DNA from 4 places in the Streptomyces sp. NPDC102441 genome. Region 1 is predicted to be linked to each of the others. Evidence: riboswitches for the same ligand, from Rfam matches in the RefSeq annotation. Region 1 holds a riboswitch; each other region holds the start of a gene.

Region 1 (4,813 bases):
CGCGGATCCGGGGAGCGCCGACACCCTCGGGGCCACGGTCGTCGCCCCCGTCGTCGAGGAGAGCGCGAAGGCCATCGCGGTCCTGCTGATCTTCCTCTTCCGCAGACGGCAGTTCGGCGGAATCGTCGACGGCATCGTGGTGGCCGGCTTCACCGCGACGGGCTTCGCCTTCACCGAGAACATCCTCTATCTGGGCAACGCCTTCGGCGAGGACCAGCAACTCGGCACGACGGGCTTCGCCTCCGTGACGGCGGGGACGTTCTTCGTCCGCGTGGTCATGTCGCCGTTCGCGCACCCCTTGTTCACGGTGCTCTCAGGGATCGGCTTCGGCATCGCGGCGCTCGGCGGCTCGCGCCACCGGGTGCGCCGGGTCGTCCTGCCCCTGCTCGGGCTCACCCTCGCCATGGGCATGCACGCCTTGTGGAACGGCTCGTCGGCCTTCGGACCGTACGGCTTCTACGCGGTGTACGGCGCGTTCATGGTGCCGTGCTTCGGGCTGGTGACCTGGCTGGCGGTCTGGTCGCGCCAGCGGGAGCTGCGCACGCTCTCCACCGAGCTGCCGGTGTACGCGGCGGCCGGCTGGCTGACCCCCGCCGAGCCGCTCGCGCTGGCCTCCATGCGGGCCCGGGGCATGGCCCGCGACATGGCCAGACACTGGAACAGCCACCCGGACCGGGCCCGGGGCAGGGCCGCGGCCCACACCGTCGCGGAGTACGAGTCGTTCGCGACGTCCCTGGCCATGCTGCGCCGTAGGGCACGCCACGAAGGTGCGGGCCCGGACTTCGCCCTCCGCGAGCAGGAGTTGCTGCACCACCTGTGGCATCGCCGGGAGACCGCGGGGCCGGCCCTGACGTACGCGGCCCACGCGACCGGCCGGCTCCGCACCGTGCGGCCACCGGCCCCGTTGCCCCGTCAGTTCCCGTACGGCGCCCACGGCGGCCCGCCTGCGCAGCACCTCCCCGCGCCGCACCGGCACTACGGCGGCCACAACCCGTATCTGGAGGACGGCGGCCGCACCACCCCGCCCGGCTGAGACCTCCAGGGCGTCAGGCGGATGCCTCGGTGAGCTCCGCCAGCTCCGGCCCGGTCAGCGTGAGAGCGGCGACCGCCACCAGCGCGGGCAGCTGCTCGACCGTACGCGCGGAGGCGATCGGCGCGGTCACGGTCGGCTGCGCGGCCAGCCAGGCGAGGGCGACCGTGGCGATCTCGGCGTCGTGCTCCTGGGCGATCCTGTCGAGCGCCGTGAGCACCTTGCGTCCGCGCTCGGTCTCCAGGTGCTTGCCCGCGCCCTCGGCCCGCGCGCTGTCGACCGGCGTCCCCGGCCGGTACTTGCCGGTGAGGAAGCCCGAGGCGAGTGCGAAGTACGGGACGGCGGCGAGTCCGGCAGCGGCCGCCGTGTCCTGGAGCGCGCCCTCGTAGGTGTCGCGCGATACGAGGTTGTAGTGGGGCTGCAGCGCGACGTAACGGGCCAGGCCCTCGCGCTCGGAGAAGTCCAGGGAGGCCTGGAGCCGCTCGGGGCTGATGTTGGAGGCGGCGATCTCCCGCACCGTGCCGGCCTTCACCAGCTGGTCGAGCGCGGTGATGATCTCCTCGACGGGGACGCTCTCGTCGTCGAAGTGCGTGTAGTAGAGGTCGATGTGGTCGGCCCCGAGCCGGCGCAGGGACGCCTCGGCCGCCGCCTTGACGTTGGTGGGCGAGAGGCCCTTGTACGAGGGATGGGCGCCGACCTTGGTGGCGATGACGACATCGTCGCGGCGGGAACGGGCCGCCAGCCACTTGCCGATGAGGGTCTCCGACTCACCGCCCTCGTTGCCCGGGACCCAGGCGGAGTAGGAGTCGGCGGTGTCGATGAAGTTGCCGCCGGCCGCCACATACGCGTCGAGGACGGCGAAGGTCCGGTCCTCGTCGGCCGTCCAGCCGAAGACGTTGCCGCCGAGGGAGAGGGGGAAGACCTGAAGGCTCGAAGAACCGAGCGAGCGCAGAGATGTCATACCCAGGCACAACCAGTCGGCTGAAGCGACTATTCCGGTTCGCCTGGGGCCCGGCGGGGCTCCGCCCGTCGGCGTCGCGTGCCGCACAGCCCGACGGGCCCGGACCGACGGCCGGGACCGACGGCCCTGACGTCGGGGGGTGTGCGTCAGGGCCGCCGGGGTTCCGGTGCGCCGGGCACGACGTCAGGGCTCGCGCGTACCGGCGTCAGGGGCTCGCCGGGATCAGATCGAGAGGCCCTTGCCGCGCAGCCAGCTCATCGGGTCGATGCCGGAGCCGTCCGCGGTGTGGATCTCCAGGTGGAGGTGCGGGCCGGTGACGTTGCCGGTGGCGCCGACACGGCCGATGGTCTCGCCGGTGGTGACCTTCTGGCCGGCGGTGACGTCCATCGAGGACTGGTGGCAGTACCAGACCTCCGTGCCGTCGTCGAGCTCCAGGACCGTGCGGTAGCCGTACGAGCCGGACCAGCCGGCCGACTTCACGGTGCCGCCGTGCACGGCCTTGACCGGCGTGCCGGTCGGAGCCGCGAAGTCCAGCCCGGTGTGGTAGCCGGACGACCACATCGAACCGGCCTGGCCGAAGGTCGAGGTGATGGTGTACGAGGAGGTCGGGATGGCGTAGCCGGCGGCGAGCTTGGCGAGGCGCTCGGCCTCGGCCTTCTTCTTCGCCGCCTCTTCGGCCGCCTTCTTCTTCGCGGCGGCCTTCGCCTCGGCCTCGCTCTGCTGCTTCGCCGCCTCGGCAGCGGCGGCCTCGGCCGCCGCCTTCTCCTCCGCGGCCTTGGCCTCGGCGTCGGCTCCGGCCTGCTGCTGCTCGGCCTGCTGGAGGATGCGGGCGCGGAGCGCCTCGCCGGCGTCGGTGGTGCCCTTCTCGGCCTCGGCGGCGGTGATGCCCGCACTGGTCAGCGGGGCGGACGCGGCGACCGTCTCGTGGTCCGAGCCGGCGTCGTCGGACATGAACGCGCCTACGCCGGGAAGGGACTTGGCGTCGGGAAGATTGTCCGCGATGGAATCGGGAAGAGAGATGGAGACCGGGGGCTTGCTCTGCGCGGTGGCCATGCCACCCGCACCGACGGCCGCGATGACGCCGACGCCGAGGACGGTGGAGCTACGGGCGAGACCGCGCTGCTTGGCTACGCGGTGCCGGCCGCGTACGGGACGGACGGACTCCTCGGTGGGGTTCCATTCATCCCATGTCCTGTCCTCATCACCGAAGCTGTCGGTCCTGAAGGATGACGGGGCCTCGGGGGCAGGCTTGTTGGACGCCACGTGGGCGCACTCCTTTCCTTCCTTCTCGCCTACCGGGTTAGCTGACGGGTTCGGAGCAGGAAGGTCTCCTACGGGCCCCTTCGCCTCTCGCGAGACACAGGTGTCCGATTCACCCCATGTAGGTGGTTCCCCGGTTCCCTTGCGGAATTCGGCGCTGCGCGCGGCGTCGTCTCTGGCGACGACAGGTACAACCGCGCTGCGTTATCGAACGTTAATAGACACCCGGGTCCGATTCCAAGCTGTTCCAGCAGATCAGTCACCACTCTGGCCTGGACTTTCAGGGACCGAACGGTCGCAAACGGGCGAGTTGAGCGGCACTTGCCCGGTAGCCAGTTTCTGACGGTGCGTCAAATGTTATGCGGAGCGAGGTCCTTCGACTACCGACCGTCGCGACCGGTCATCCACGATCCCGCCCCACGATCTTCACCGTCGTCCGCCGCGCCTGCTGGCCCGGCGCGGGTCGGCCGACCGCGAGGAGCGCCAGGTCGTCCGTCGACCGGCCCCCGGTGTGCAGCCGTACGTCGTCGGTGAGCGCGGACAGCAGTTCGTCGGGCCCCGGGAAGAGTCGCCCGCGCAGCCGGGCCGCCGGATCGTAGAAGACGCCCTTCGCGTCCCGCGCCTCGGAGAGCCCGTCGGTGAACGCGAGGAACATCGACCCGGCCGGCAGCGTCCACTCGTCCGACCGGTCGGGCCAGGCCCCCAGCCCCATGCCGAGCGGCAGGGCGGGCACCGACGGAGCCAGCACGTCCAGCGCCCCGTCCGCGTGCAGCACGAGCGGCTCGGGGTGCCCGCGGTTGATGATCCTCAGGGTGTCCGAGCCGGCCGGGATCTCGGCGAGGACAGCGGTGACGAACCCCTCCATGGAGTCCAGCCCACCCCGCCTGGAGCTCTCGCGGGCCAGCGCCCGCTCCAGACGCTGCACGACCCCCTCCAGCGACCGCTCCTGCTCGGCGGCCTCCCGGAACGCCCCGATCACGACGGCAACCGCCGCCACCGCGTCAAGCCCCTTGCCCCGTACGTCCCCGAGGACCAGGCGCACCCCGTACGGGGTGTCCGCGACGGCGAACAGGTCTCCGCCGACGAACTCGTCGGCCTGGGCTGCCTCGTACCGTGCCGCGACCAGCAGCCCGCCGATCCGGTCCTCGGGCGTCGGGAGCACCGCACGCATCGCGGTCTCCGCGATGACCCTGGCCGAGGCCAGCTGCTCGGTCCTGCGGCTCACGACGCGGTTGATGACGAGGGAGAACGCGGTGACGGTGCACAGGGTGAGCAGGTCGGTGAGCGGAACGACGTCACCGAGCGCGCCGTCCGAGATCCGGATGGCGAGGGCCACGAGGATCGCGGCCCCCCCGACACGGATGGTGCCGGCCATCGAGAAGAACGGGGCCGCGATCAGCGAGGCGGCGGCGAAGAGCGGCACAGCGGTGACCTCGGCAGGCGTCACGAGGTCGAGGACCAGGCCGGCACAGATCATCAGAGCGGGCAGCACTCGCACGAACCGCCGGGAACGGGCGTTCCCCACAACGCTTCCCCGCCGTCCGTCCCGCTTCCCCACCTGT
Region 2 (4,813 bases), on a different contig from region 1:
GGGGGACCGCTTCCTGGTCCGGCCCGGCGAGAAGATCGCCACGGACGGAACCGTGGTCGAGGGCTCCTCCGCCGTCGACGTCTCGATGCTCACGGGCGAGTCCGTGCCCGTCGAGGTCTCCGCCGGTGACTCCGTCACGGGGGCGACCCTCAACGCCGGCGGCCGCCTGGTCGTCGAGGCCACCAGGGTCGGCGCGGACACCCAGCTGGCCCGGATGGCCACGCTCGTGGAAGAGGCCCAGAGCGGCAAGGCCGCCGCCCAGCGCCTGGCAGACAGGATCTCCGCGGTCTTCGTGCCGGTCGTCATCGGGCTGGCGCTCGCGACACTCGGCTTCTGGCTCGGCTCGGGCGCAGGACTGACCGCGGCCTTCACCGCGGCCGTCGCCGTACTGATCATCGCCTGCCCCTGCGCCCTGGGCCTCGCGACGCCCACCGCCCTGCTGGTCGGCACCGGACGCGGGGCCCAGCTCGGCATCCTGATCAAGGGGCCGGAGGTCCTGGAGAACACCCGCAGGGCCGACACGATCCTCCTCGACAAGACGGGCACCGTCACCACCGGCCGCATGACGCTGCTGAAGGTCCACACGGCCGGGTCCACGGACGAGGCCGAGGCGCTGCGCCTCGCGGGCTCACTGGAGCACTCCTCCGAGCACCCGATCGCCCGCGCCGTGGCCGACGGCGCGGCCGCGGCGGTGGGCGCGCTGCCGACCCCCGAGGACTTCGTCAACGTCCCCGGCCTCGGTGTCCAGGGCGTCGTCGAGGGCCACGCGGTCCTAGTCGGCCGGGAGAAGCTGCTGGCCGACTGGTCCATCGAGCTTCCGGAAGAGCTCAGGAACGCGAAGAACCTTGCCGAGAAGGACGGGCGGACCGTGATCGCGGTGGCCTGGGACGGCGAGGCCCGTGCGGTTCTGGAGGTCGCCGACGCGGTCAAGGACACCAGCGCCGAAGCTGTCAGGCGACTGCGTTCCCTCGGACTGACACCCGTTCTGCTGACCGGCGACAACAAGGCTGTCGCCGCTTCCGTCGCGGCCGAGGTCGGTATCGACGAGGTCATCGCCGAGGTGATGCCGCAGGACAAGGCCGAGGTCGTCAGGAGGCTCCAGGCGGAGGGACGTACCGTCGCCATGGTCGGCGACGGGGTCAACGACGCGGCCGCGCTCGCCCAGGCGGACCTGGGCCTGTCCATGGGGACGGGTACGGACGCCGCCATCGAGGCGGGCGACCTGACTCTCGTACGCGGGGACCTGCGGGTGGCCGCCGACGCGATCCGGCTCTCCCGCAGGACGCTGGGCACGATCCGATCGAATCTGTTCTGGGCCTTCGCCTACAACGTGGCGGCCCTCCCGCTCGCGGCGGCCGGCCTGCTCAACCCCATGATCGCCGGCGCGGCCATGGCGTTCTCGTCGGTCTTCGTCGTCGGTAACAGTCTCCGCCTGCGTGGCTTCCGGGCCGCCGGCTGAGGCGGTGTCCGCGCCCCACGGCTCCGCGCTCCGGGGCAGGGCGCGGGGTTCGGTGAGCGGGTAGGTTCTGGGGCGTGGCCACTCTGCTGATCGTGCATCACACGCCCTCGCCCAACTGCCAGGCACTGTTCGAAGCGGTGGTCTCCGGTGCGACGGCTCAAGACATCGAAGGCGTCCGGGTCGTGCGGCGGGCGGCGCTCTCCGCCACGGCGTCCGATGTGCTCGCGGCCGACGGCTATCTCCTCGGCACCCCGGCGAACCTCGGGTACATGTCCGGGGCCCTGAAGCACTTCTTCGACCAGGTCTACTACCCGTGCCTGGACGGGACGAAGGGCCGGCCCTTCGGCTACTACGTGCACGGCGGCAACGACGTCACCGGCGCGGTGCGGGGCATCGAGACGATCACGACGGGCCTCGGATGGCGTCGTACGGCCGACGCCGTGACCGTCACCGGTGAGCCGGGCAAGGCCGACACCGAGGCGTGCTGGGAACTGGGGGCCACCGTCGCCGCCGGACTGATGGACTGACAGGCCCAGTCGCCGTGTCAGATGCGGTCGATGTGCACGCTGGTCGACTTCACGCGGGCCGTGGCCTGCATGCCGACCTCCAGCCCCAGCTCCTCCACGGCTTCCCGGGTCAGCAGTGAGACGAGCCGGTGCGGGCCCGCCTGGATCTCGACCTGGGCCGCCACGTCACCGAGCTTCACCGCGGTGACGATGCCGGGAAAGGCGTTACGCGCCGAGGTGTAGGGGGCCTCCTCGTCGACGGGGGAAGCCTGGCCGACCTCGATCGAGAACGCGGCCAGATCACGGCCGTCGATGAGGCGGCGCCCGCTCCCGTCGCGATGGGTGGCGACCCGGCCGGCGTCCGCCCAGCGGCGTGCGGTGTCGGGGCTCACGCCGAGGAGACGGGCCGCCTGCCCGATGGTGTAGGTCTGCATCTGCCACACAGTACGTAACCGCTCAGTGCGGCTTCCAGCTGAGCTTGCCGCCACCCACCCAGCGGACGGTGGCCGGGTCCTCGAGGTCATGGACCGGAATGTCGGCCGCGGCGGCGGCGATCAGCACATCCGTCATGCCGGTCGCGCTTCCGATCACCTCTCCGTCGATCTCCACGATGCGGAAGGGCGGGTCCCCGGGCTGGACGGGCAGGACGGTGATCCGGGGGGCCGGGGTGCGAGGACTTCGAGTCATGGACGGATCGGTTCCACGCGGACACTCCCGGTATGCCCCTGGGTATCGGCTGTGAGCCGTATGCCCGTTTTGAGATATTTTTTGAAATTAATCCCGTAATCCATAAAAGGCCATTTCGTGTGACCTGGGGGCTTCGCTCAGGCGCAAATCGCCCGAATCGGACTCCGTGACCAGGGTCACCTTATGCCTTGCGGACGCGGGGACGCGGCAGTCGGTTCCCTTCTGTGCCAAGAGAAATGGGTGACGTGATGTGCGGTGGATTACATGAATTCACGAGAATTGATCTTGCGAATGAATTGTGATCATCGCGCCAGGCTTGTTCCTTTCCCTATTTCTCGCCTACGGTCACCATCACTCCGGGCGGAACGCCGAATCCTGCCGCCGCCCGGTTACCCGACCACTTCTCGTACGGCAGGAGCGGGGGACCCAAGTAAGCGCCGACCCGGTTTCCGGAGCGGCTCGGGGTGAAGTCGCATTCGTATGCGGCCGGGCATCTCCAGCTCGAACCCGACAGCTCACTTCGCAGGCGACGGAGAGGAATTCAGCATGCCCGAAAACGGTAAGCACCGTCGTTCCAGGACCAGTTCACTGACTCGCGGCATCATCGCCGTGACCACGGGCGGAGCCGCTCTGGCCCTCCCCGTGATCGGCGCGACGAGCGCCTTCGCGGCCCCGGCCCAGCCGGCCGCCGTCGAAAAGGCCGCGACGTCGACTGCCGCGACCGGCAAGGGAATTGCCGCGCAGAAGTCCGAGTCCGCCACCTATTCCGTGATCTTGGGTGACACACTCGCGAAGATCGCACGCGAGCATTCCGTGAACGGTGGCTGGAAGGCCCTGTACGAGGGCAACCAGAAGGTTGTCGGCGGAAACCCCGACCTGATTCACCCCGGCCTGAAGCTGACCATTGGTGGCAAGGCCGAGAACAAGTCGGCGGACAAGGCCGAGAGCAAGTCGGCGGACAAGGCCTCCGCTTCGTCCGACCGTGCCGAGAAGAGCGGTGACCGCGCCGACCGTTCGGAGCGCACGAGCACCTCCATCGCCGCAGAGGGTGCGCCCGCCGCCGAGGCCGCTCCTGCCGCCGAGTCGGTCTCGTACACGAACGACCTCGACGGCTGGATCAAGGAGTCGCTCGCCGTCATGGCCGAGCACGGCATCCCCGGCAGCTACGAGGGCATCCACCGCAACATCATCCGCGAGTCCGCGGGCAACCCCCAGGCCATCAACGACTGGGACATCAACGCGATCAACGGCGTCCCGTCCAAGGGTCTGCTGCAGGTCATCGACCCGACCTTCCAGGCCTACCACGTGGACGGCACATCGACCGACAGCTACGACCCGGTCGCCAACATCACGGCCGCGTGCAACTACGCGGCGGACAAGTACGGCTCCATCGACAACGTCTTCGGGGCCTACTGAGCCTTGCCGAGGCGGAACCGCTGACGCACGGGCGTGTGACAGACGGACAGAAGTGACGGGTGGTGCGGGTTCGGCGGAACCCGCACCACCCGTCGTCCGTTTTCCGGCACGGCACGGCACGGCACGGCACGGCACGGCACGGCACGGCACGGCGGCACGCGTCCGGAGGCCCCGCTCGGCGGCGTCACGGCCGCCGACAGGCCGGGAGAAGTCCCGGTGACTGGTCTCGTACAGGTTCGTCGTCCATACTGCCCGCCGTGGAGCAGCGCATAGATTCGAACAACAAGCCCGAGTTCGCCGCGGGGACAGACCCGGCGTACATCCCCGGCCTGACGGCCCCTGTCCCCGCGCGGACGGAGGCGGAGGAGGAAGCGGAGAAGGCGGCTCCCCAGGAGCCCGGAGAGGCCCGGGAGACCCAGGAGGCCGGGGCCGTGGACGCGGCCGACACGGAGGCGGTCGTGGACGAATCCGCGGCGGCCGGCGATGCGGCGGCCGAAGACGACGGGGCGGCAGCCGAAGCCGACGATGCCGCCGGGCAGGACGACGCGGCCCCGGCGGACGGGGACGCCCCGGAGGCCGAGGAGGCCGATGCCGTGCCCGGGGACGCCGATGGCGAGAGCGGCCCCGTCTTCGAGGTCAGCGACCGGCGTGGATCCATCAGGGTGGACGCCGATGGCGTCCGCTTCCGGCTCGACGACCAGGAGGCGGAGTTCGACTGGACCGAGATCGGCGCCGTCGAGACCAA
Region 3 (4,813 bases), on a different contig from region 1:
AGGTAGCGGAACAGCGGGAGGTCGGACGCCTCGGACGCGGCGTGCGCCACGGCCAGCGAGACACCGAGGATGGCGTTGGCGCCGAGGGAGCCCTTGTTCTCGGTCGCGTCCAGGTCGAACATCGCCTGGTCGATGAGGCGCTGCTCGGTGGCGTCGTAACCGACGAGCTCCGGGCCGATCTGCTCGATCACGGCGAGGACGGCCTTCTCGACGCCCTTGCCCATGTAACGGTTGGGGTCGCCGTCGCGAAGCTCAATGGCCTCGAACGCGCCGGTGGAGGCGCCGGACGGAACAGCAGCACGTCCCGTGCTGCCGTCGTCGAGGCCAACCTCGACCTCGACCGTGGGGTTACCCCGGGAGTCGAGGATTTCCCTGGCTACGACGACGTCGATGGACGGCACGAGGCATCTCCTTCTGGGATCTGACACTGGTTGTGCAGGGTCACTGTGGCCTTGCGCCACGAGCCTAACCGGCTCGGCACGCTCCGTCGGCCGTCCGCCCGCCTCCCGGGACGAAAAAGGACCCAAGAGCCCGCATTACGGGCAAATCTCTGCACCCGCCGGGGCCGGACACGACTCCGGCCCGGCGCACGGGGGGTCGGCGCGCCGGGCCGGAGCCTCCGGGGCAGGAGGAGGACCCCGGTGCTTTACGACTACTTCAGGTGGAGCTGCTGACCCGGGAAGATCAGGTCGGCTTCGTCGACGATGTCGCCGTTCAGCTTGAACAGCTTCTCCCAGCCGCCCTTGACCTTCTTCGTGTCAGCGATCTTGCTGAGGGTGTCCCCGGCCTTCACCTTGTACTCGCCGTCACCCTTCTCGACCTTCTTGCCGGTCGGGGTGGTGACGGTCTTCTCGGGGGCCGTGCGCTTCTCGCTGCGCGTGGTGGGCTGCTCGGCCTTGCGCTCCGGCGTGGCCTGCGGGGCCGTGTCGCCGTTCTTCTCCGAGCCGGTGTCGACACCCGGGTCCACACCGTCGTTCGACAGCCCGCCGGCACCGGCGCAGGCCCAGGCGCCCGGGCCCTGCAGGTCGAGGAGCTTCTCGGCGGCGGCTATCTGCTGGTCCTTGCTGGCCAGGTCCGCGCGGGAGGCGTACTGCGTACCGCCGGCGGCAGCCCAGCTGGACGCCGAGAACTGCAGCCCGCCGTAGTAGCCGTTGCCGGTGTTGATGGACCAGTTGCCGCCCGACTCGCACTGGGCGACGGCGTCCCAGGTGTCGACGGAGGCGGCGGAGGCGCCCGTGGCGCCCATCAGCGGTACGACGACGGCGGCACCGGTGACACCGGCCAGGGTGGCGACACGGGCGGCCTTGGACGGGCGACGGTGCTTGCCCTTGCTGGAAAGCAGCATGGTTCTCCTCACCGACGCCTACGAGGTGAGCTGTCGGGTTCGGGCCTGTGAGTTGCCCGGCCGCCCTCACTCTCGGACGACTTCACCCCTAGCCGTACCTCGACCCGTCTTCCGACGGCCGGGTCCGGCGCTTACCTGGGTCCCCCGCTCCTGCCTACGGCGCTTTACGCGTCGTTCCCTTCGGCCGACGGCAGGATTCGGCGTGACGGTCGAAGGTGCCCGCGGTGCGAGCGGCTCCGACCGTAAACACACGCAACCCCCACATTCAAAGATGGACATAACGACCAATCAGCCCGTAACGGCCCGATGTGGAGGGTCGTTTTCGCAGGTCGGAGCCAATATGGACGGACCGGGCGCACCGGGCGCACCAGTTGAAGCAAAGAGACCCATGTCTCACTTACGCATAAGTGGACATAGGCCTCTGAACTGCCCCCGTTTTCGGGGTGTTTTCCCGCTTTGATCAGTTGGTGCCGGCGGTCTCCGCCTTGGCGCCCTTCGCGTCCGACCTGAGGTCGAGGACCTGGCCGGGAAGGATCAGATCCGGGTCGGAGCCCAGCTCGCCCTTGTTGGCCTCGTAGAGGCCGGTCCAGCCACCGACGAGCCCCTGCGCGTCGGCGATCGCCCAGAGGTTGTCGCCCTCGCGGACGGTGTACGTCCCCTCCGCGCCCTGCCGCGCCTCGGATTCGCCGCGCGAGGCGTGCCGGCCGGAGTCGCGCCCGTCGCCCTGATTCGGCCCGGTGGTCGCCTCGGGGGCCGGCGTGCCGCGGTGCTTGCCGGCCGTCGTGCCGTCCTCCTCCGGGACACCGGAGGTCTCGGAGGCCTCGGGGGACGGAGTGGCGGACGGCGACGTGCCGGTCTCGTCGCCCTCGTCCGCCGCGCCGTCCTTGCCGGCCTCGCCCTTCGCGTCGGAGTCGTCGGAGCCGTCGGAGCCGTCCTCCGAGCCATCCTCCGAGCCGTCCTTGCCCTCAGCCGTGTCCGCCGCGTCCGACGCCTCCGGCGAGGGGGTCTCGGACGGGGTCGCGCTTTCCGAGGGCTCCGCCGACGGCTCGCCGCCCGGGTCGACGCCGGGCAGCCCCTCGTCCAGGGCGAGCCCGGAGATCACCGAGCAGCTGGCCCACGCCTGGGGGCCCTTGTCGTCCAGGATCTTCTCCGCGACCTCGATCTGCTGCGAGCGGCTGGCGAGGTCGGCACGGGGCGCGTACGCCGTGCCGCCGTAGGCCGACCAGGTGTCCTCGGAGAGCTGCAGGCCGCCGTAGTGGCCGTTGCCGAGGTCGGCACTCCACATGCCGCCGCTCTCGCATTCGGCGACCCGGTCCCAGGTCGACGCGTCAGCGGCCTGAGCGCCCCCGGCACTGAGCAGCGGGATGGCAATGGCCGATCCGGTGACGCCTGCGGCGACGACGATGGCGGGTGCCTGGCGAGGGCGACGGTGTCTGCCGGTCGCGGAGCCCATGGGATTGCCTTCCGTGTGACTGACATGTGACGGGTGAGTCGAACGGTGAACCTAGCCGTACTCGAACGTGTGTCACAAGTCGATGCAGCGGAGATCACGTGAAAGTCACAGAGTTGACAGGCTGTCACCTTTCTCGGCCGGATCCCCGGGGCCGAACTCGACGGGCAGTGTGCGTAGTCCACGCATGATGAGTCCGCCGCGCCGGCGCAAATCGGCAGGTTCCACAGCAAGCCGCAGGTCGGGAAGGCGCCTCAGCAGGGTCGCCGGCGCCACCTTCCCCTCCGGCCGGTCCGGCGGAGCCCCCGGGCGGTAGTGGATCCCGTGCCCGTATCCGAGGTGCTGATTGTCACTCCGCGCGAGGTCCAGGGTGTCCCCGTCCTGGAATCGCTCCGGGTCCCGGTAGGCGCAGCGCAGGAGCTCCGCGGCCGCCGGATACCGTCGTCAGGTGAACCACACCCCGTCGCCGGAACTCTTCACCTGGGAGTTCGCCACCGACCCGTATCGCGCGTACGCCTCGCTCCGCGAGCACAGCCCCGTGCACCGCACCACCCTGCCCAGCGGTGTCGAGGCCTGGCTGGTGACCCGCTACACGGATGCCCGGCAGACCCTCGCCGACAGCCGCCTGTCGAAGAACCCGGCGCACCACGCCGAAGACGCGCACGGGAAGAGCAGAACCGGCATCCCCGGGGAGCGCAGCGCCAACCTCATGACGCACCTGCTGAACATCGACCCGCCCGATCACACCCGGCTGCGCAGGCTCGTGTCCAAGGCGTTCACCCCGCGCCGCGTTGCCGAGTTCGCACCGCGAGTGCAGGAGCTGACGGACCGCCTCATCGACGGCTTCGCCGACCGGGGGAACGCGGACCTCATCCACGACTTCGCCTTCCCGCTGCCCATCTATGCGATCTGCGACCTGCTCGGAGTCCCGAGCGAGGACCAGGACGACTTCCGGGACTGGGCAGGGATGATGATCCGGCACGGTGGCGGCCCTCGCGGCGGAGTGGCCCGGTCGGTGAAGAAGATTCGCAACTATCTCGCCGAACTGATCCAACGCAAGAGGGAGAAACCCGGCGACGACCTGATCTCCGACCTGATCCGGGCAAGCGACCATGGCGAGCACCTCACCGAGAACGAGGCCGCCGCCATGTGCTTCGTCATCCTCTTCGCGGGTTTCGAAACCACCATCAACTTGATCGGAAACAGCGCCCACGCGTTCTTTCACAACCCCGCGCAGCGCTCCGTCTTCCAGGATGCTGTCGACCGGGGTGACGACGCCCTCCTGGATACCGGCATCGAGGAGCTGCTGCGCTTCGACGGCCCGGTGGAAATGGCCACCTGGCGCTACGCCACCGAGGCGCTCGAAATCGGCGGGCAGCAGATCCGCGAGGGCGATCCGGTGTTGGTCGTACTCGCTGCGGCTGACCGTGATCCGGCACGCTTCGAGGAGCCGGACACCCTCGACCTCTCCCGCCGCGACAACCAACACCTCGGGTACGGGCACGGCATCCACTACTGCCTGGGCGCCCCGCTCGCCCGGCTGGAGGGCCGCACCGCGCTGGCGACCCTGTTCCGTCGTCTGCCGGATCTTCAGCTTGCCGTGCCCGCTGACGACCTGCGGTGGAGGGGTGGCCTCATCATGCGCGGCCTGCGCACGCTGCCGGTGGAGTTCACGCCCCGGTGACGGCCCGGAGGCCAGGCCCGCGAGGGCCCGTCCCGTATCAGGTCCGTGGCGAACTCCCAGGTGAAGAGTCCGGGCGCCGTGTCGGGCGCGGGGGCCGTGCCGGGGCTGTCGTTCACTCCTCGGCGCTGTCCGGAGCGGCCTCGGGGCTCCCGAGCCCCTCCGCCGCCCGGATCGCGTCCCGGTAGGCGCGGGCGGCGGCCCGCAGGGCGGCTTCCGGGTCGGCGCCGTCCTGTTCGGCCCGTACGGCGAGGGCGAGGAGCCGGTAGCCGACCCCGTCGCCCTCGGGGAGCGCGGCGTCGAGACCCGCTGCACGGGCCCTGCTGCCGAGCTTGGC
Region 4 (4,813 bases), on a different contig from region 1:
CACAGGCTCTGATCACGCACACCCCACCGCGCGCACCCTTGCCACCCCGGCCCGAGCGGCCGGAAGAGAGGACTGGCATGTCCGATTCGGAGTACTACGATCCGCTCACCCCGCGCAGGCCGAAGAGCAAGGACACGCAGGAGCGGCGGATGCCCCGTGGCGTCGTGATCCGGCTCTTCGCCTATCTGGTGGCCGGACACGTCGTCGCGGGGTTCCTCTTCCTGCTCTTCACCGTGGCGGGCAAGGGCTGATCCCCGGCGTCACGCGTCCTCGACGAGGCGCTCGCGCAGCCTCGCGCGGGTCTCGTCGCTGATCTTCAGCCCTTCGAGGAGATAGCGGTCCGTGCCGCCCCAGACCTCGTCGATGGTGTCGAAGGCCGCAGCCAGGTACTCGGCTCGGGCGCCGAAGAGCGGATTGAGCAGCCCCATCACCTCGTCGGACATCCCGACCGGCGAGGAGTCGCTGCGTCGCACCTTGTAGCGGCGGTGCGCGTCGTTCGACTTGAGGTAGTCGGCCTCGATCGCCTCCTTCTCGACGCCGACCGCGAGCAGTGAGACCGCGACCGAGAGGCCGGCCCGGTCCTTGCCCGCCGCGCAGTGCATCAACGCCGGCACGCTGTCCTCGGCCAGCGCGTGGAGCACACGGCTGTGTTCGGCGGTGCGGTCCTTGATGATCGAGCGGTACGAGGCGACCATCCTCGCCGTGCCCTTGCCGTCTGCCAGGATCGAGCGCAGCTGCTGGATGTTCCCGTCGCGCACCAGCCGCCAGAACTCCGCGCCGTCCGCCGGGTCGGAGAGAGGAATGCTGACATTCCGGACGCCGGGCAGCTCCACGTCGAGACCGTCGAGCTTGTGGTCGGCCGCGTTACGGAAGTCGAAGACCGTGTGCAGGCCGAGCCCGGAGAGGAAGGCGGCGTCGGCCTCGGTGGCGTGGGCGAGGTGGCCGCTGCGGTAGAGGCGCCCGTACCGCACGGCGCGTCCGTCGATGGTCGGAAGCCCGCCGACGTCGCGGAAGTTGCGGACACCGGTCAGTTCGACGTCCGTCGGCTCAGGGCCGACCGGCGGGACCTCTGGCAGCTGCGTCACAAGGGCTCCTGGAGTGTCGGGCGTCGGCGCCGCTCGCCGACGGGGGCACGCCCGCGACGATACGACATGGCTGCATCGGCCAACCGTCTCGGTCGTCGTGGTCCCGATTTCTTGGATGGAGCGACGGTTCCGCGATGTCCGTATTGGTGTATTTGATGAAACATGCCCTGCTTGTACGGGAGATGGGGGCAGGTGAGTGAGCGGGATCATATCCGTGACGGTGCGTGGTGAAGATGCCAAGGGGTATTCCGGACGCCGTGCGGAAAGCCAAGATCCGTAATCCACGGAGTGTGACGGGAATTCCGCGCGTAAATGAAGCGCTGATTCCGCTTCGGAATCAGCCGCTTGTTCGCGGCATCCCGGCTCGCTTACGGTCACGGTCAATCCGGACGGAACGCCTAATCCTGCCGCTGCCCGGAATCCGCACCGACTCACGTGTGGCAGGAGCGGGGGAACCAGGTAGGCCGCCGGCCGGAGGGATCCGGTACGGCTCGGGGTTAAGTCGCGCACCACGCGGCCGGGCATCTCCAGCCCGAACCCGACAGCTCACCTCGCAGGCGCCGGAGAGGAAATCCTCATGCCCACAAAAGGCAAGCACCGTCGTACGAAGACCGGCCCGATCTCCCGAGGCGTCCTTGCCGCAGGGACCGGTGGCGCCGTTCTCGCCCTCCCGCTGATCGGCGCCACCGGCGCCCACGCGGCAGAGCAGGCCGCGCCCGCAGCCGAGTCCGCCGCCCCGCACAGCGCCCCCGCCTCGGCGGCGAAGAGCGCCCCGAAGACCTACTCGGTGGTCTCCGGCGACTACCTGGCGAAGATCGCGGCGGACAAGAAGGTCAAGGGCGGCTGGCAGAAGCTGTACCAGGACAACCGTGACGTCGTCGGCGAGAACCCGAGCCTGATCGTCCCGGGCATGAAGCTGACCCTCGGCGCCAAGGCGTCCGGCTCCGCCGAGTCCGCCCCCTCCAAGTCCGCCCCGTCGGCGGCGAAGAAGGCCGCCCCGGCCGAGAAGACGGCTGCTCCGGCCGAGGAGACCGCCGCGAAGACCGCCGACTCCGGTGCGTCGGAGAGCGACAGCTCGGGCTGGGCCACCCCGGTCGAGAGCCCCGACGTCACCACGCAGTACCGCGCCTCGGGCGCCAGCTGGTCCAGCGGCTATCACACCGGCTCCGACTTCCAGGCGGCCTCCGGCACCAGCGTCCGGTCCATCGGCCCGGGCACCGTGGTCTCCGCCGGCTGGAGCGGCTCGTACGGCAACGAGGTCGTCATCCAGCACAGCGACGGCATGTACTCCCAGTACGCGCACCTGTCCTCGCTCGAGGTCTCGGCCGGCCAGACCGTCACCGGCGGCCAGCAGATCGGCCTCTCCGGCACCACCGGCAACTCCACCGGCCCGCACCTCCACTTCGAGGTCCGGACCGGCCCGAGCTACGGCTCGGACGTCGACCCGATCGCCTACCTGCGGTCGCACGGCGTCTCCATCTGAGACAACCCCGCCTGAGGGCGGGGGAGAGGGGCGGTGCGCGACTGTGCACCGCCCCTCTCCTTATTCCGGCTTTACCAAAAACTGACCGGGTGGTCTTTCTCACCACCCGTCAACCCCTTATTACGGTCGCGTAGGTCACAATCGAAGGTGCAAGATAAACCCTTGTGGCAGACGATTCGAGAAACAAACAACGAGGCATCATCGGGTCGTACGCAGCGATTGGCGACAGCTTCACCGAGGGCGTCGGCGACCCCGGCCCCGGCGGGACGCTCGTCGGCTGGGCGGACCGGTTCGCCGTCCTCCTCGCGGACCAGCTCCCGGTCCCCGATGCGGTGGTCGGCCCCGCGGACGACCCGCACGGGAATTTCCGTTACGCCAATCTCGCCGTACGCGGACGCCTCCTCGACCAGATAGTCGAGGAACAGGTCCCCCGCGCCAAGCAGCTGGCACCTGATCTGGTGAGCTTCTGCGCCGGCGGCAACGACATACTCCGTCCCGGTTCCGACCCGGACGACGTGGCAGAACGCTTCGAGCGTGCGGTCGCCGAGCTGGCACAGTCGGTCGGCACCGTCATGGTCACCACCGGCTTCGACACCCGTGGCATCCCCGTGCTCAAGCACCTGCGGGGCAAGATCGCCATGTTCACCGCACACGTCCGGTCCATCGCCGACCGCTACGACTGCCCGGTGCTGGACCTGTGGTCCCTGCGGTCCGTGCAGGACAGGCGGGCCTGGGACAACGACCGGCTGCACCTCTCGGCGGAAGGCCACACCCGGGTCGCGCTGCGCGCCGCCCAGGTCCTGGGCCTCGATGTGCCGACCGACCCCGACCAGGTGTGGCCCCCGCAGGCACAGCGCGGGACGCTCGAGGTACGGCGCGACGACATCCAGTGGGCGCGTGAGTATCTCGTCCCGTGGATCGGCCGCCGGCTGCGCGGGGAGTCCTCCGGGGACCACGTCGAGGCCAAGCGCCCCGATCTGCTGCCGCTCTGACCCCGCCGGCCTTTCGTCAGCGGCTGACCTCTCGTCAGCGGCTGACGAAGGGAAGCGGACGCCGGGCCGGACCCGGGGACACGACCCCGTCCGATACGGGCACCCGCATCGGACGGGCGGGTATCCGCTCCAGCACGCCACCCGCGAAGACGTCGTACAACGGCAGTGACTCCAGGTGCACATAGCCGATGTGGCAGTCGCACACATCGAGCGGACAGCCGCGTGGGCCGAGCGAGTCGCGATAGCTGCCGTCGTAGAGATTGCCCAGCTCGGCGCGGACGAAGTGACAGCGGCGCACCGTCCCGTCACCGTCCACCGAGATGACCGACTCGCCCGTCCGGCAGGGCAGTCCGGCCGAACGGTGCGGGTTCCTGCTGTAAGGGAACAGCGGGTCCAGAGCCGTCCAGCGGTCCGCCTGCTCGTCCGTGTAGGTGTGCCCCTCAGCCGCGTTGACCCAGAGATACACCTCGGGCGGCAGCGCGGACCGCAGCCGGCGGGCCTCCTCCAGATGCTCGTCGAGACCGACCACCCCGACGCTGTACCGCACCCCCAGGGCGGTCAGCTCACGGCACCGGCCGAGGAACCGCTCGTACGGTGTCTGGCCCGGGTGGTACGTGCACCACAGGGCGACCTTGTCGCGATCCGCCCCGGCCAGCCAGCCGGTACGGCCGCTGAGGTTGGTCTGGATGGCGACCCGGCCGACGTGTTCCAGCCGCGACAGCTCGACGATCGCCTTCCGGTACCAGGACCGCACCAGGCCCTCGCCCCACGGGGTGAACAGCACCGACAACCGGTCACCGGTCTGCGCGGCGGCCCACGCGGTGAACCGCTCCAGGGCCGCGCGGTCGGTCCGGAGCTGCTCCCCGCTGTCCCGTCGCTTGGCGAACGGGCAGTAGGGGCAGTCGTAGTCGCACGAGGCCAGTGGGCCCCGGTAGAGGACCGTCAGGTCCATGCTCGCCGGCCCGTTCACTTCGCCTCGTACGCGGCCATCGCCGCCCGCACCGCGGGGGAGAACAGCTCCGGGCCCAGAGCGTCGGAATGGGCCAGGCCCTCGGGGGAGAGACGCAGCAGTGCGGGCCCGGCCGACGCGTCCAGCCAGCCGCGCGCGGAGAAGAGCTCCAGCTCAGCTCGGAAGTCCTCGAACGGATCGGTGCCGAAGCGCTCGCGGTACCCGGCGGACCGCATTCCCTCGGCCTGGAGGAGCGACTGGAGGAGGTGGCGCCGGCGCGCCTCGCCGTCGTCGACGTACCGGC

The links. A riboswitch is a leader RNA that binds a small molecule or an ion and turns the genes downstream of it on or off. The one in region 1 is predicted to bind cyclic di-AMP.
Region 2: another riboswitch for cyclic di-AMP. It lies ahead of ACIREO_RS19930 (transglycosylase SLT domain-containing protein); the one in region 1 lies ahead of ACIREO_RS34395 (M23 family metallopeptidase).
Region 3: another riboswitch for cyclic di-AMP. It lies ahead of ACIREO_RS30205 (transglycosylase family protein); the one in region 1 lies ahead of ACIREO_RS34395 (M23 family metallopeptidase).
Region 4: another riboswitch for cyclic di-AMP. It lies ahead of ACIREO_RS08340 (peptidoglycan DD-metalloendopeptidase family protein); the one in region 1 lies ahead of ACIREO_RS34395 (M23 family metallopeptidase).

What each region holds. Positions count from the first base shown of each region.
Region 1 is NZ_JBIWKH010000020.1:16,831-21,643, forward strand. It holds gene ACIREO_RS34385 (PrsW family intramembrane metalloprotease) at 1-1,033, shown strand, start outside; gene ACIREO_RS34390 (aldo/keto reductase) at 1,047-1,991, opposite strand; gene ACIREO_RS34395 (M23 family metallopeptidase) at 2,214-3,254, opposite strand; cyclic di-AMP (ydaO/yuaA leader) riboswitch at 3,266-3,418, opposite strand; gene ACIREO_RS34400 (PP2C family protein-serine/threonine phosphatase) at 3,652-4,809, opposite strand.
Region 2 is NZ_JBIWKH010000008.1:330,111-334,923, forward strand. It holds gene ACIREO_RS19910 (heavy metal translocating P-type ATPase) at 1-1,459, shown strand, start outside; gene ACIREO_RS19915 (flavodoxin family protein) at 1,534-1,986, shown strand; gene ACIREO_RS19920 (molybdopterin-binding protein) at 2,004-2,399, opposite strand; gene ACIREO_RS19925 (hypothetical protein) at 2,422-2,652, opposite strand; cyclic di-AMP (ydaO/yuaA leader) riboswitch at 3,009-3,194, shown strand; gene ACIREO_RS19930 (transglycosylase SLT domain-containing protein) at 3,199-4,068, shown strand; gene ACIREO_RS19935 (hypothetical protein) at 4,326-4,813, shown strand, end outside.
Region 3 is NZ_JBIWKH010000015.1:171,879-176,691, reverse strand. It holds gene eno (phosphopyruvate hydratase) at 1-401, opposite strand, end outside; gene ACIREO_RS30205 (transglycosylase family protein) at 653-1,345, opposite strand; cyclic di-AMP (ydaO/yuaA leader) riboswitch at 1,346-1,517, opposite strand; gene ACIREO_RS30200 (transglycosylase family protein) at 1,806-2,798, opposite strand; partial or broken gene ACIREO_RS30195 (cytochrome P450) at 2,904-3,215, opposite strand; gene ACIREO_RS30190 (cytochrome P450) at 3,244-4,479, shown strand; gene ACIREO_RS30185 (nucleoside triphosphate pyrophosphohydrolase) at 4,592-4,813, opposite strand, start outside.
Region 4 is NZ_JBIWKH010000003.1:460,410-465,222, reverse strand. It holds gene ACIREO_RS08355 (helix-turn-helix domain-containing protein) at 1-12, shown strand, start outside; gene ACIREO_RS08350 (DUF6126 family protein) at 78-251, shown strand; gene ACIREO_RS08345 (tyrosine-protein phosphatase) at 261-1,085, opposite strand; cyclic di-AMP (ydaO/yuaA leader) riboswitch at 1,500-1,658, shown strand; gene ACIREO_RS08340 (peptidoglycan DD-metalloendopeptidase family protein) at 1,663-2,568, shown strand; gene ACIREO_RS08335 (SGNH/GDSL hydrolase family protein) at 2,733-3,560, shown strand; gene ACIREO_RS08330 (STM4011 family radical SAM protein) at 3,595-4,512, opposite strand; gene ACIREO_RS08325 (STM4012 family radical SAM protein) at 4,527-4,813, opposite strand, start outside.